Regions from separate parts of the Paenibacillus sp. 2TAB26 genome, predicted to be linked through region 3. Evidence: riboswitches for the same ligand, from Rfam matches in the RefSeq annotation. Region 3 holds a riboswitch; each other region holds the start of a gene.
The links. A riboswitch is a leader RNA that binds a small molecule or an ion and turns the genes downstream of it on or off. The one in region 3 is predicted to bind ZMP and ZTP.
Positions count from the first base shown of each region.

Region 1: another riboswitch for ZMP and ZTP. It lies ahead of AB4Z50_RS23355 (bifunctional 5,10-methylenetetrahydrofolate dehydrogenase/5,10-methenyltetrahydrofolate cyclohydrolase); the one in region 3 lies ahead of AB4Z50_RS11350 (IMP cyclohydrolase).
Region 2: another riboswitch for ZMP and ZTP. It lies ahead of rpiB (ribose 5-phosphate isomerase B); the one in region 3 lies ahead of AB4Z50_RS11350 (IMP cyclohydrolase).

Region 1 covers NZ_JBFRGC010000021.1:124,867-129,158, reverse strand. Annotated here, with positions in the region: gene AB4Z50_RS23365 (5'-nucleotidase C-terminal domain-containing protein) at 1-1,016, shown strand, start outside; gene AB4Z50_RS23360 (sugar-binding transcriptional regulator) at 1,188-2,144, shown strand; gene AB4Z50_RS23355 (bifunctional 5,10-methylenetetrahydrofolate dehydrogenase/5,10-methenyltetrahydrofolate cyclohydrolase) at 2,222-3,067, opposite strand; ZMP/ZTP riboswitch at 3,133-3,211, opposite strand; gene AB4Z50_RS23350 (ABC transporter ATP-binding protein) at 3,414-4,292, shown strand, end outside.
Region 2 covers NZ_JBFRGC010000001.1:171,079-175,370, reverse strand. Annotated here, with positions in the region: gene glyA (serine hydroxymethyltransferase) at 19-1,266, opposite strand; gene AB4Z50_RS00770 (TIGR01440 family protein) at 1,365-1,970, opposite strand; gene rpiB (ribose 5-phosphate isomerase B) at 1,987-2,445, opposite strand; ZMP/ZTP riboswitch at 2,544-2,624, opposite strand; gene AB4Z50_RS00760 (low molecular weight protein arginine phosphatase) at 2,708-3,286, opposite strand; gene AB4Z50_RS00755 (manganese efflux pump MntP) at 3,429-3,989, opposite strand; gene AB4Z50_RS00750 (L-threonylcarbamoyladenylate synthase) at 4,113-4,292, opposite strand, start outside.
Region 3 covers NZ_JBFRGC010000009.1:10,456-14,747, reverse strand. Annotated here, with positions in the region: gene AB4Z50_RS11360 (DEAD/DEAH box helicase) at 1-188, shown strand, start outside; gene AB4Z50_RS11355 (S-layer homology domain-containing protein) at 301-1,539, shown strand; ZMP/ZTP riboswitch at 1,769-1,848, shown strand; gene AB4Z50_RS11350 (IMP cyclohydrolase) at 1,908-2,621, shown strand; gene AB4Z50_RS11345 (hypothetical protein) at 2,876-3,607, shown strand; gene AB4Z50_RS11340 (S-layer homology domain-containing protein) at 3,771-4,292, shown strand, end outside.

The sequences.
Region 1 (4,292 bases), on a different contig from region 3:
AAGGCCGCTTCCCGCAAGTATCGGGCATGCGCTTCTACTACGATTCTAATAAGAACCCTGAAATATTGGATGCAGACGGAAAGCTTAAGCAGTCTGGCGAACGCATTACGAAGGTTGAAATCAAAAACGCAGACGGCAGCTACAGTGCAATTGATTTGAATGCTTATTATTTTGTAGCAACAAACTCATTTATGGCTAATGGCGGTGATTTCTATCGCTCGATGAAGCAAGCCAAAGATGCTGGACGTCAGCACGAAATGAACATTGTTGACTACGAGGTATTCTTGGAGTATATCAATCAATTAGGTACGATTAATGCAACGACAGAAGGACGAATTGTTGATGTGAATGTTGTAGTTCCAACACCTACTCCAACACCAACAACACCGCCGGTGACAACACCGACGCCGACACCAACGCCAACACCGACGACACCGCCGGTGACGACACCAACGCCAACACCATCCATCACATTTAGTGATGTACGCGGCCACTGGGCTGCAGATGCTATTGCGAAGGCAGTGGAAATTGGGTTTGTTAATGGGTATGGAGACGGCACGTTCCACCCTGGAGACACCGCAACAAGAGCACAATTTATTACAATGGTTGGCAGAGCGCTGAAGCTTGAATCGTCGACAAGCAAGCTGGACTTTGCAGATGCGGACCAAGTTCCTGCATGGGCACGCTCCTTCTTTGCACAGCTTATCGAGGATAAGGTCATTGCAGGCTACGAGGATAATACGCTTCGACCATCAAGTGAATTAACAAGAACGGAAATGACCGTAATTCTTGTTCGCGCACTAGGCATTAAAGTGGATCCGAAGGCGAAGCCGACGTTTGCTGATTTGAGTGACATTCCTGTATGGGCACGTCCTTATATCGCTGCGGCACAAGCCGAAGGACTAGTAGCAGGCATGGGCGGCAATAAATTTGCACCTAAGAAAAATGCAACAAGAGCAGATGTGGTTACACTGATTTTGTCCGCACTAGAGTATGAAGGAAGAAACGGAATTTAATTAAGCAAAAGCGTCCTATTCCACTTGATAAGAGTGGGGTGGGACGTTTTTTTTAGTAAGATTTGTTGTTTTCATACAAAGAAGGCGACACTTCATTTGAAACCTATGTTAAATTAGAGGGAGTAGATACCGTTTGCATTTCTAGACATAAATAGAAAGAGTGAAACTTGGATGGCTGATGATCGACTGGATGATAAGCTTAGCAAAATGATTGATGTAGCAAGGCTGTATTATGAACTGGATTATAATCAGGAAGAAATCGCTCAGAAGCTGGGGGTATCGCGCCCTACGATATCAAGATTTTTACAGCAGGCTAAGGATGAGGGGTACGTTCAAATAAAAATCGTACACCCGAACGAAAACAATTTTGTTCTGGCGAATCGTTTGGAAGCGAAGTTTGGGCTGAAAAAAGCGGTTATCGTTTCTGTGCCGCAGTATGAGGACAGCATCGTAAAAAGGTATATTGGCGAAGCGGCAGCGAACTATTTATACGATACGGTAAAAGATGGCGATATCATTGCGACAACGTGGGGAACGACGCTCTTTCAAATGGCTTCTCAGCTTAAGGATAAGCCGGTTCGCGACGTTAAGGTCGTGCAGCTCAACGGCGGGGTTAGCCATTCGGAAACCAATACATACGCTTATGAAATTGTTCATTTATTCGGCAAGGCTTTTCATACGATACCTTACTTTATTCCGCTGCCGGCGCTTGTTGACCATGAGGTTGTGAAGCGGACGATTGAATCGGATCGCCATATCCGCAATATTTTGGAGCTAGGGAAGCTTTCTAATATTGCCGTTGTAACCGTGGGAGCCCCTACGGATGATTCTGTATTAATTAGAGCCAATTATTTCACAGATTCCGATCTGGAAATTATTCGCGAGAAGGCAGCTGGCGATATATGCTCACGCTATATCGATATTACAGGAAATATTTGTTCAACACTCATGAACCAGCGCACGATTGGAATCAGTCTCGATGAACTGAAACGCAAGGACCAGTCGATACTTGTGGCAGGCGGAGCGAAGAAGGTAGATGGCATTTATGGCGCGCTGCGCGGCGGCTACACGAATGTACTCATTACCGATCAGTTTACAGCGAGGTATTTATTAGAACGGGATGTGTAGACATCCTATAGAACGAACGAGGGGATCTTAGCTGCAAAGCAGCAAATAAGATCCCCTCGTTTTTCTTCCTATATCTCTTAATGAAGTGCAAATCGCTCAGCGGAGTCAACCGTATGCTTCAGAAGCGTGGCGATCGTAACAGGACCTACGCCTGCTGGCACAGGGGTGATCGCACTTGCTTTTGCTAGACATGCCTCGTAGTCAACGTCCCCAATATTCCCTTTATTGTACCCTGCATCAAGCACTACAGCGCCATCGCGAATCCATTCCCCTTGAATAAAGCTTGGTTTGCCGACTGCAGCAACGACGATATCGGCAAGGCGCAATAGCTCCGCTAAATTTTCTGTTTTGGAATGACAGGTTGTTACGGTTGCATTGCGGTTCAGCAGCATCTGAGAAACGGGTTTGCCTAGAATCGGGCTTCGTCCAACGACGACGGCATGTTTGCCTTCAACCTTGATTTCATAGTAATCAAGAATAGCCATAATAGCAGCAGGGGTACATGACGGATACTGGGCATAACCAAATGCATTTTGAGCAAAACCTAACGCGGTTACACCATCAACATCCTTATGGATACTAATCGCTTCAAAGGCAGCACGCTCATCAATTTGATGCGGTACAGGGTGCTGCAAGAGGATGCCGTGAATAAGCGGGTCTGCATTAAGCTGCAAAATAACATCAATTAAATCATCTGTGGATATGTTTTTGTTCAAATGAATACGTTTGGAATCAATGCCAAGCCGCTTGCATGCATTTCCCTTCATTCGAACGTAGGTTTCAGAGGCAGGGTCATCGCCTACTAGTATTGTCGCTAAGCATGGAATGATTCCCCGCGTGCTAAGAGTCTCAACCCTTGCTTTCAGCTGCTCTTTAATAGCATCGGCCACAATGGCTCCATCCAAAATCAGTTTTTCCGTCATCTTCTACCTCAGCCCCTTATAAATAAATGTTAAAAAAACATAAAAAGGCAAGGGGTATGTCCCCTTACCTTTGCCCAGGCGTACGGCTAATGATCTGTGCGCTTCCTCATGGTTGCCCATGTTCCGCCAGTTACGCACAGCTTTTTATTGGTATTTTGATTTTAACAGGTGGAAAGTTCAAAAGCGAGTCATTAACGTAATTTTATGATTATTTAGGTGTAGAAACGAGAGGATGGATGCTATAATTACTTTACCAAGAGGGAGCGGGTCGCGCTGCCCTCTTTATTGCAGTTTGCGCAAAATGATGGGAGATAGAGGTGGTAAGTTGTTAAAGCTCACAAGATTTTTGAGGAAATATTGGCTGAGCGCTGTGCTGGCACCGTTGTTTATGCTGCTAGAGGTGTTCATGGATTTGCTGCAGCCGCGGTTCATGGTGAGCATTGTGAATGAGGGCGTTATAGCAGGTGATCTCACAGCAATCGCGAACACCGCGCCCAAAATGCTGATCGCCGCATTAATCGGACTAATAGCAGGTGTCGGCTGTACGGTGTTCTCGACGATAGCGTCGCAAAACTTTGGAGCTGATCTGAGGCAGGAGCTGTTTCAAAAAATCCAGTCGCTYTCGCTTCGATCGCTTGACCGTTTTGGTTCAGGCTCTATCGTGACGAGACTGACGGGCGATGTCACACAAATTCAGAACTTAGTATTGCTGCTGCTCCGCGTATTTGCACGAAATTCATTTATTATTATCGGCAGTCTGGTCATGGCTTTTGTAATAAGCCCGCGCCTGTCTATTATTTTGCTCGCAATGATACCCTTATTAGCTCTCTTCCTCATCATTACAACTCGGATTACCGTTCCTCTGTTTTCAATGATGCAGCACCGGCTTGATCAAGTGAATACCGTGATGCAAGAAAACTTGTCTGGTATCCGCGTTGTGAAAGCATTTGTAAGGTCCGATTACGAGGAAGAACGTTTTAATGAAACGAACTCAAATCTACTGCATGCCAGTCTAAAAGCAGCTAAGATCGTTGCGCTTAATACGCCGCTTGTGTCGATCATTCTTAATTTTAGTATTGTAGCTGCATTATGGTATGGCGGAATGCTCTCTGAGCACGGGGCGCTGTCGGTGGGCAGTCTCGCCGCCTTTTTAACTTATATTACACAGCTTCTCTTTTCTACTCTAGGACTTGGAAATCAATTGATTGCAATCTCTCGGGCCAAG
Region 2 (4,292 bases), on a different contig from region 3:
TTAATAATATATTTATGATTAGTAAGTCATGCCAGGGTAAAGTGGGTATTGTGCCGTAAGATCACGAACCATGCCGCGCGCTTTGGAGAGCACCTCTTGATCTTGAGGGCTGTTAAGCACAAGTGCAATAACCTCAGCAATAACCTTCATTGCGTTCTCTTCCATGCCGCGAGCTGTCGCTGCAGGTGTACCAATACGAATACCGGATGTTACAAACGGGCTTGTTGGATCAAACGGAATGGCATTTTTGTTTACCGTAATGCCTACTTCATCAAGCACATGTTCTGCTACTTTTCCTGTAATGTTCAGATTACGTGTGTCGAGCAGCATCAAGTGATTGTCTGTTCCGCCAGATACGATATTAAAGCCTTTTGCAACAAGCTCTTCCGAAAGAACTTTAGCGTTCTTAACAACTTGGGTTGCGTATTGCTTGAATTCAGGTTGAAGCGCCTCGCCGAAAGCTACTGCTTTAGCAGCGATAATATGCATCAAAGGACCGCCTTGCGAGCCTGGGAAAACTGCTTTATCAATCGCAGCAGCCCAAGGTTGACGACAAAGGATCATACCGCCGCGAGGTCCGCGAAGGGTTTTGTGTGTTGTAGTTGTTACAAAATGCGCATGAGGCACTGGGCTCGGGTGAAGGCCTGCAGCAACCAAACCAGCGATGTGAGCCATATCAACCATAAACAATGCGCCTACATCATTAGCAATTTTGCCAAGCTTCTCGAAATCGATTGTGCGCGGATATGCACTAGCGCCTGCAACGATCAAACGAGGACGGTGCTTGAAAGCAAGCTTGCGAACTTCTTCATAATCAATAGTGAAGGAATCTTCTTGTACACCATATGCAACAAAGTTATAAAGCAATCCAGATGCATTAACAGGGCTGCCGTGTGTCAAATGTCCGCCATGTGCTAGATTCATACCAAGCACAGTGTCGCCAGGCTGCAAAGCTGCAAGGTAAACAGCCATGTTCGCTTGTGCGCCGGAGTGTGGTTGCACGTTCGCGTGCTCAGCGCCAAAAAGCTCTTTTGCACGGTTGCGGGCAATATCCTCAACGATGTCAACATGCTCACAACCGCCATAGAAACGTTTGCTTGGGTAACCTTCTGCATATTTGTTCGTCAAAACGCTTCCCATAGCTTCCAATACCGCTTCGCTAACGATGTTCTCGGATGCGATTAGCTCGATATTGTCACGTTGACGAGTAAGTTCTAGTCCTAGAGCTTTCAATACTTCTGGGTCTTGTTTGCGCAAATTTTCCATGATTAAATTCCTCCTCAAATTAGATACACTTTATCAAGCAAAAACGTCTTCGGTGTCCTTTAGACGCTGAAAATCAAAATATTATAGCTATTAATCAACTATTCGCAAGTTCCAGCAGATTGCTCCGCCGTTAGATTCTCGCTAAGCTCGTATACTGCTCGGGAGCCGCCTATTAACTTTGGCCTAGTGATAGCCATCGTGACATGAGCTCCGCCAATTTCACGAATCGTCGGACGAACGGGAACAGCCACCCGCTTCAAATGCATACCGATAAACGTATCACCAATATCGATGCCCGCATGCGCCTGCACCGTTTCCACCAAACAAGGTTCCTTCAGCTGGCGATAGGCATAAGCTGCCATGGATCCGCCCGCTTTAGGCACTGGCACTGCACCTACAATATCAAGCCCCAATCGTTCTGCGGAAGCTTGATCGATGACAAGCGCGCGATTCAGATGCTCACAGCATTGATAAACGGGAATAAAGCCAACTTCGCTGCGAACCGCTTCAACGCCTGCGTAAATTTGTGCAGCCGTTTCAATGGTGCCCGAAGTCCCGATGCGATGACCAAGAACCTCACTAGTACTTACACCGATTACTAGCAGCTGACTCATACCAAGCTTGCCTGCCGCTGCCAGTTCCCGAACAATTTGCTTAACCTGTTCTGCAATGCTTCCTAGCTGTACGTTTTCGTCTACGTTCATTGCGAATGCCCCCTAATTAGGACTGGCTGCTGTACTGTTCTTCAATTTGTTTCACTTTACTAACACGACCGACATGACGTTCTCCATTTGAGAACGGCGTTTCAAGCCATATGCGAATAATTTCGAGTGCCACTCCAGGACCGATCACTCGTTCCCCAAGCGCCAAAACATTAGTATCATTATGCTCCCGAGTTGCTTTGGCTGAGAACATATCATTCACAAGCGCACAGCGGATGCCGCGTACTTTATTAGCCGCAATCGACATGCCGATACCTGTTCCACAAATGAGTATACCTCGCTCTGCTTTGCCGCTCGTAACAAGGTCGCATACGGGCAATGCATAGTCCGGATAATCGACGGATTGGTCACAGTTGCAACCAAGATCTTCAATTTCATGACCAAGCGATTGAAGAAACGGTACAACTTCATCCTTCAAACGATAACCTGCATGGTCAGCACCAATAGCAATTTTCAACGCAAAAGACCTCCTTAGAAATGAAACATCACAGTGCTAGTATACCTATTTTTGCCCAAAAAGACGAAAAAAGAGCAAGACATGCTTATTAGCATGCTGCTCTTTGCCCAGGCGACCGGCCGTATATTCCGATGCTCCACCGTGGTTACCCACTTCCGTCGCCAGTTACATCGGAAACCGTATATTGTCATTTTATTATATCTTATACAGCTACAAAAATCAATCGAATGGGAGTAAAAATGACTTCTGCAACCCTGAATACTTATCTTTTGGCAAGCTTGTCCAGCAGCTTGACGAGCGCGTCCTCAATTTCGTTAGCACTGCTGCTGTATATAGCAAGCGAGCCTCCGAAAGGATCAACGATGTCAAAGCTCGGTATGCGACGCTCCAGCTCAAGCAATCGTCTTCTCTCGCCGGTCGTCAGCTGTTGGCCAAGCGCCTGCTTCATATGAAGCTCTGTATAAAGCTGCTCCAGCTCCTCAATATCCGCGAGCACTTGTGCGTCTTGATTTGCATATTCCTTTAACGTATAGATTTTGTCAACCGCTTCGGGATGCCATTGCAGCAAACCACGCTTATGATTGACCGTCATTGTCAAAATAATATCAGCCCAACCAACCGCCTCGCTCGTCAGCGCCAGCGACGTGCTCTTGTGCTCGATGTCCCGCTGCCTAAGAGTCTCCACAGCATGAGCCGACACGGGCAGTCCGTCAATTGTAGATATGCCTGCGGAGCGAACGGCTACGGTGATCCCTCTTAGAGCAGCCATTCGGCGAAGCATAGCCTCTGCCATCGGTGAGCGGCATGTATTGCCTGTACATACAAATAAAATACGTTTCACACTGCCAACTCCTTTTTGCACGTTATTCCAAGCTGTTCAACGATTAAGCGAAAACACCTGCAGCGTTCCTTAGATGCTAAAGCAGCTTTGACTTGAAATTTAAAATAAGACTGCAATATTGTTCTGCTTTCTTACTTATATTCTAAAAGATAAACAAGATGCCGAACACGAACAAAATTCCTCCGCCTATGGCCTCGCCATATTCGCCAAGTTGACCGCTGACTTTACGCCCCAGCATTAAACCACATATCGACATCAGCCCGCCGAGCAGACCGATAAGTAAAACCGTCATCAACATGTTTGCAGCGAACATCCCAAGCGTAATGCCTACTGAGAACGAGTCGATACTGACGCTAAGCGAAAGCACGAGCAAGCCCCAAAAAGATTTATGGTCAAAAGATTGAACCGCCTCGCCGCGCAGCGAGCTATAAATCATATGTCCGCCGAGCAGCACTAGCAAAATGCCTGCCGCAGTCGTGGCTACATCTCCAAGCAAGGAGCCCACGTATTGACCTGTAAAAATACCTGCCAGCGGCATGATCATATGAAACAACGCAATTACAATGCCAAGCTTCAAAACATCTCGCAGCCTTATGCCTTTGAGCCCTATTCCGAGTCCCAGAGAAAATGCGTCTAGACTGAGTGCCACCGCAATAATAAGCAGCGTCAAAAACTGTCCAGCTTGTAATTGTGCTTCAATCACAGCCTATCTCCCCCATGTCCGCTTGTAGTCTTTACCAAACATATGCGGACATGAGGACAAACATACTAGTGCGGTTTCAAGCTAATTTTGTTTCAAAAATGATCGTTCCCCTTACAGTGCTTTCTATACACGAATAATTCGGTTTCCAGCCGCTTTGGCCAACCGATTCATAAGCGCTGCGCCGATCCCATGCTCCGTGCAGGCCTCTGCCCAAATACGCTGAGCGCCTGCCCCGTCAAAATCACGCAATGCGGCATAAAGCTGGTGTGCTGCTGTGCCAAGCTCCGCCTCGCTTCCTAATGA
Region 3 (4,292 bases):
ATAAAAGTGCAGCTGCTGCTCCGAAACAAACGAAGCTTGTAGAGACGAAAGCAGTAACTGCTCCGCCGAAACCAAAGCCAGCAGCGAAGCCTGCTCCTAAGAAAGTGGAGCGAAAGCGCGAAGGCAAAAACAAAGGTGCTCCTAAGTGGTTGAAAGCTAAACGCGAGGCCGATAAGGAACAATCATAAAAATTTATTTTGAAAGCCACCCTCTTAAATCGATCTGCCTCTCCCGAAACGTATGGGCGAAGGTAAAAAATGCGGCAAAACCCGCAATCGAAAAAGGAGTGTGGCTTTCTTGATGAAACAAACCATGTGGAAAAAGACAGCAATTTCTTCGCTTGCGCTGCTAATGCTTGCAGGCGGTGCGACGTCAGCTTTTGCAGATGGCGGTAAAGGCAAAGGGCATGATGGCGATCGTAATGATGATAAAGGCCGTCATGAGGACAAGGATGACAAGTATGACAAGGACGATAAACATAAAGTAACATGGCAATTTCAAGATGAGGACGATCTGAAGTGGGCTATGGAATACATTATGCGGTTAGCGTCGAAGGGCGTATTTACTGGCTACGAGGATGGTACATTTAAGCCTAATCAGAAAATCAACCGTATTGAAACGTTGACTGCTGCTGTCAGATTGATGGGTCTTCGCTCACAAGCGGAATCAGCAGATAAAATGAAAACGGATTTGCAATTTAATGACGGGGATAAAATCGCAAAAAAATACCCTTGGGCTGTTGGTTACGTTGCAGTAGCGCTGGAGAACGATCTATTCTCTGAGACTGAATCGGAAGTGAAACCGGAAGCAAACGCGACAAGACTTTGGTCTACGATTCTTCTCGTAAAAGCGCTTAAACTGGAAGACGAAGCGAAGGCGCTCAATAATACGAAGCTTGACTTTAAGGATGCAAAAGAGATCCCTGCTGGATCTGTAGGTTATGTTGCTCTTGCTTTGAAGAAAGGTATTATTACCGGCTACAATGATAAGAATGGAAAAACGTTCCGTCCTAATCAACCAGTAACCCGTGCAGAGCTGGCAGCGCTTCTCGATCGCACAGATACGGAAATGCCTAATCATGATGCACAAGCCATTACTGGCAAGCTAAAAGCAGCTCCTGCTGATGGCAAGTTGACGGTTGTTAAAGGAGATAACACGGAGGTTTCACTAGCATTAGACTCGAATGCGTTTATTTTCCGAGATGATAAAAAATCGCCAGTGAGCTCACTCCGAGCAGGTGATGAGGTACTCGTTCGTACGTATCTTAATCGTATCGTATTTATTGAAGTAACGAAGTCGGCTCCTGTTAGTACAGCTTTCTCGGAGAACGGAATTATTAATACATTAACGTTCAACAATCAGGCGAAATTGACGACGGTTTCTCTCATTACTCGATATGAAAACTCACAGGCAGTTGTCACAACATTCAGCATTGATCCAAGTGTAGTCATCACAGGTGACTCCTCGCAGCTGAAGGCTGGTCAATATGTACAAGTAAAAGGCGACAATGGTACAGTTAAATCAATTGAAGTGAAATAAGGTTTATATAAGTGAAGGGCTGTCCTGAAAGTAGATTTTTCTACTTTTGGAACAGCCCTTTTTTCATTGCTCAACAATCAAAAATATAGCTTGCGAATCCAGCAGCGCTTAGTTTTCTGCATAATAAGCACGATACAGTTCGTTAGAAAATATACGCGTTAACTTTCATAGTTAGTCTGTAAAAGAGCTTGATTTCAATTGCGATATCGAACTATAATAAATGTAAATTTTAGGTAGGTGTAACTGGCGTAAACGTGGATGACCACGAGGGAGCACCTATTTCATATGTCGTGCGCCTGGGCAAAGTATTTGATCGATGATCAAATGCTTTTTTTATTTTCAGATAAAATAAAAAGGTTGAGGTGAGTATGTTGCAATCCTATGAAGATCAGTTATTTAATAATCCGTATCCTGGTAGAACAATAATCGTGGGGATGAGCCCGTCAGGAAAACACTTTGTTCAAGTGTATTGGATAATGGGCAGAAGCGTGAACAGTCGCAACCGAATCTTTGAGCATAATGATCAGTTTGTAAAAAATAGAGCATATGATGCGGCAAAAATGGAAGACCCTTCATTGATTATTTATGATCCGATAAAGAGTATAAATGGGATGCACATCATTTCCAATGGAGATCAGACTGAAACCATCTATGAAGCTTATGGCAAAAAAGAAACGTTTGAAGATGCATTAAAAAGCAGAAAGTTTGAACCGGATGCTCCCCATTATACACCGCGTATTTCCGGTATTATTGATACTGAATCAGCTGTATACAGCTTGTCCATTTTGAAAACAAGGCAAAACGATCCGTCATTTTGCATTCGTCATTTCTTTCATTACGATTCTTTTACAAAAGGAATAGGTCATTGCATTCACACTTATAAAGGTGAAGAAAATGGTATTTTGAGATCTCTTGAAGGTGAACCGCTGGAGGTTCCTTTATTTGATTCAATGGATGAAACGGCTCAATTTTACTGGAGCAGCATAAACGCAGATCATAAAATTTCATTGCTTGTGAAGTTTATTCATACCGATGATCGTAAGGTGGAATTTAAAATAATAAATAAAAATCAGACGTTTTAGTGTCTATATAATTAATTCCGACAAAAACGATGGGAAAAATTTAAATAATCGTTGACAGGGTCGTTTTTGAGGAATAATATAGGAATATATTCAAAGTGAGTTGAAAAACCATTTTGTAGGATGACAAAAGAAGATAATCTACTGGACCACCAGAGATTCAATAGGAGCGCAGTTCTGCGCCTTGTTGGGTCTCCTTTTTTTATCCAAAAAAACAAAAAAGCTCAAAGAGCGAAGCGAAAGGGATGTTTACAATCATGAAAAAACTAACACTAACATTAATTTCTGCAACAGTAGCCTTCTCAGCCCTAACCTATGTTGTCGTATCTGCCAAACAGGCGCAAGGTGCGCCTGCGGTGAAGGACAACGCTGCAATTGTTACCGAAGCAAAGGAAGAGAATCAATCCAAAATCATTACCGTTTCTGACACAGAGAAAAAATCAGAAGTAAACACAGCTGCAGCAGAAGGCGAAAAACAACCACAAACAAAAACGGCGGACACGATAGAGGCAAATAAACCTGAAGCAGAAAAAGCAGATGCGAAACAAGAAGATAAATCCAAAGTTACTCTTGCTGTAGATAAGAAGGAAGAGGCACCTGCAGCTAAAGCGGCAGCAGCAAAGGAAGAGCCGGCGGCTAAAGCAAATACATCGGTTGAAAAAACAGCAACACAGCCGAAAGAAGCTGCCCAGCCTAAAGCAGCAACGACCGTAAAAGAAGAAAGCCAGCCTAAAGCTGCAGCCGTTGTGAAAGAAGAGCCAAAAGCAGCAGCACCTGCTGCGAAAGAAGAAACACAATCGAAACCAGCGGAGTCAGCTGCGAAAGAAGAAACGAAACCATCTAAATCGGTCTCATTTGTGAAAAAAGATACGGTACAGCCGAAAGCACCATCATCCTCAGAGGCTCCTGCTTCATCCTCTTCATCATCATCATCGTCTTCCGAAGGTCAACAGCCAGCACCATCGACAACGGAAGAAGAAATCTGCTAGAAACAAGAAATACGTATTCATGAGTTATGAAATGGGGGTGGTCATAAGAGGCAGATCAGCCTCTTATGACCGGCTCCCTGCACGAGATCTTGAAGCGACTAGTGGAGTATACATATTTCACACTTGGCACATCGACAAAATTTGATGAAAACGAGGAATGAACATGAAATTACAATTTAATACATCCAAAAGATGGTTAGCTCTTATATTGGCTGCGTTATTAATTTTGCCAGCTGCCAATATCGTTAATGCCAATCCAGCTTCGGAAACTCTAGTAAATAGCGGCGCCAGCCATTATAACTATTTTAATAATGTGTATGATCATTTGGATGATGAGAACCATATTCTTCAAACGGTAACGTATGAAGATATTATTAATCTCTTTGACAGCGAAGGCACGTATGTTGTGTTGTTTGGCGGAGCTTGGAGCGATAAAACACAAGCGAATATTGGCTTTATTAATCAGGTGGCGAAGCAATATGGCGTAAAAACCATCTATAACTTTGATACGAGGTTAGATGGGAAATCACTAGAAATTGCGGAAACGCAAACGAAAGAAATCAAAGTTGGCAACAACACTTTTGATTTTGCAGAAGCGTATGTCGAGCTGGTCAAAAAATATTTAAAGAACCTCGATGAAGTACTTCCAGCAGGAGATATCGTTAGCTATACAAAAAAAGACAGC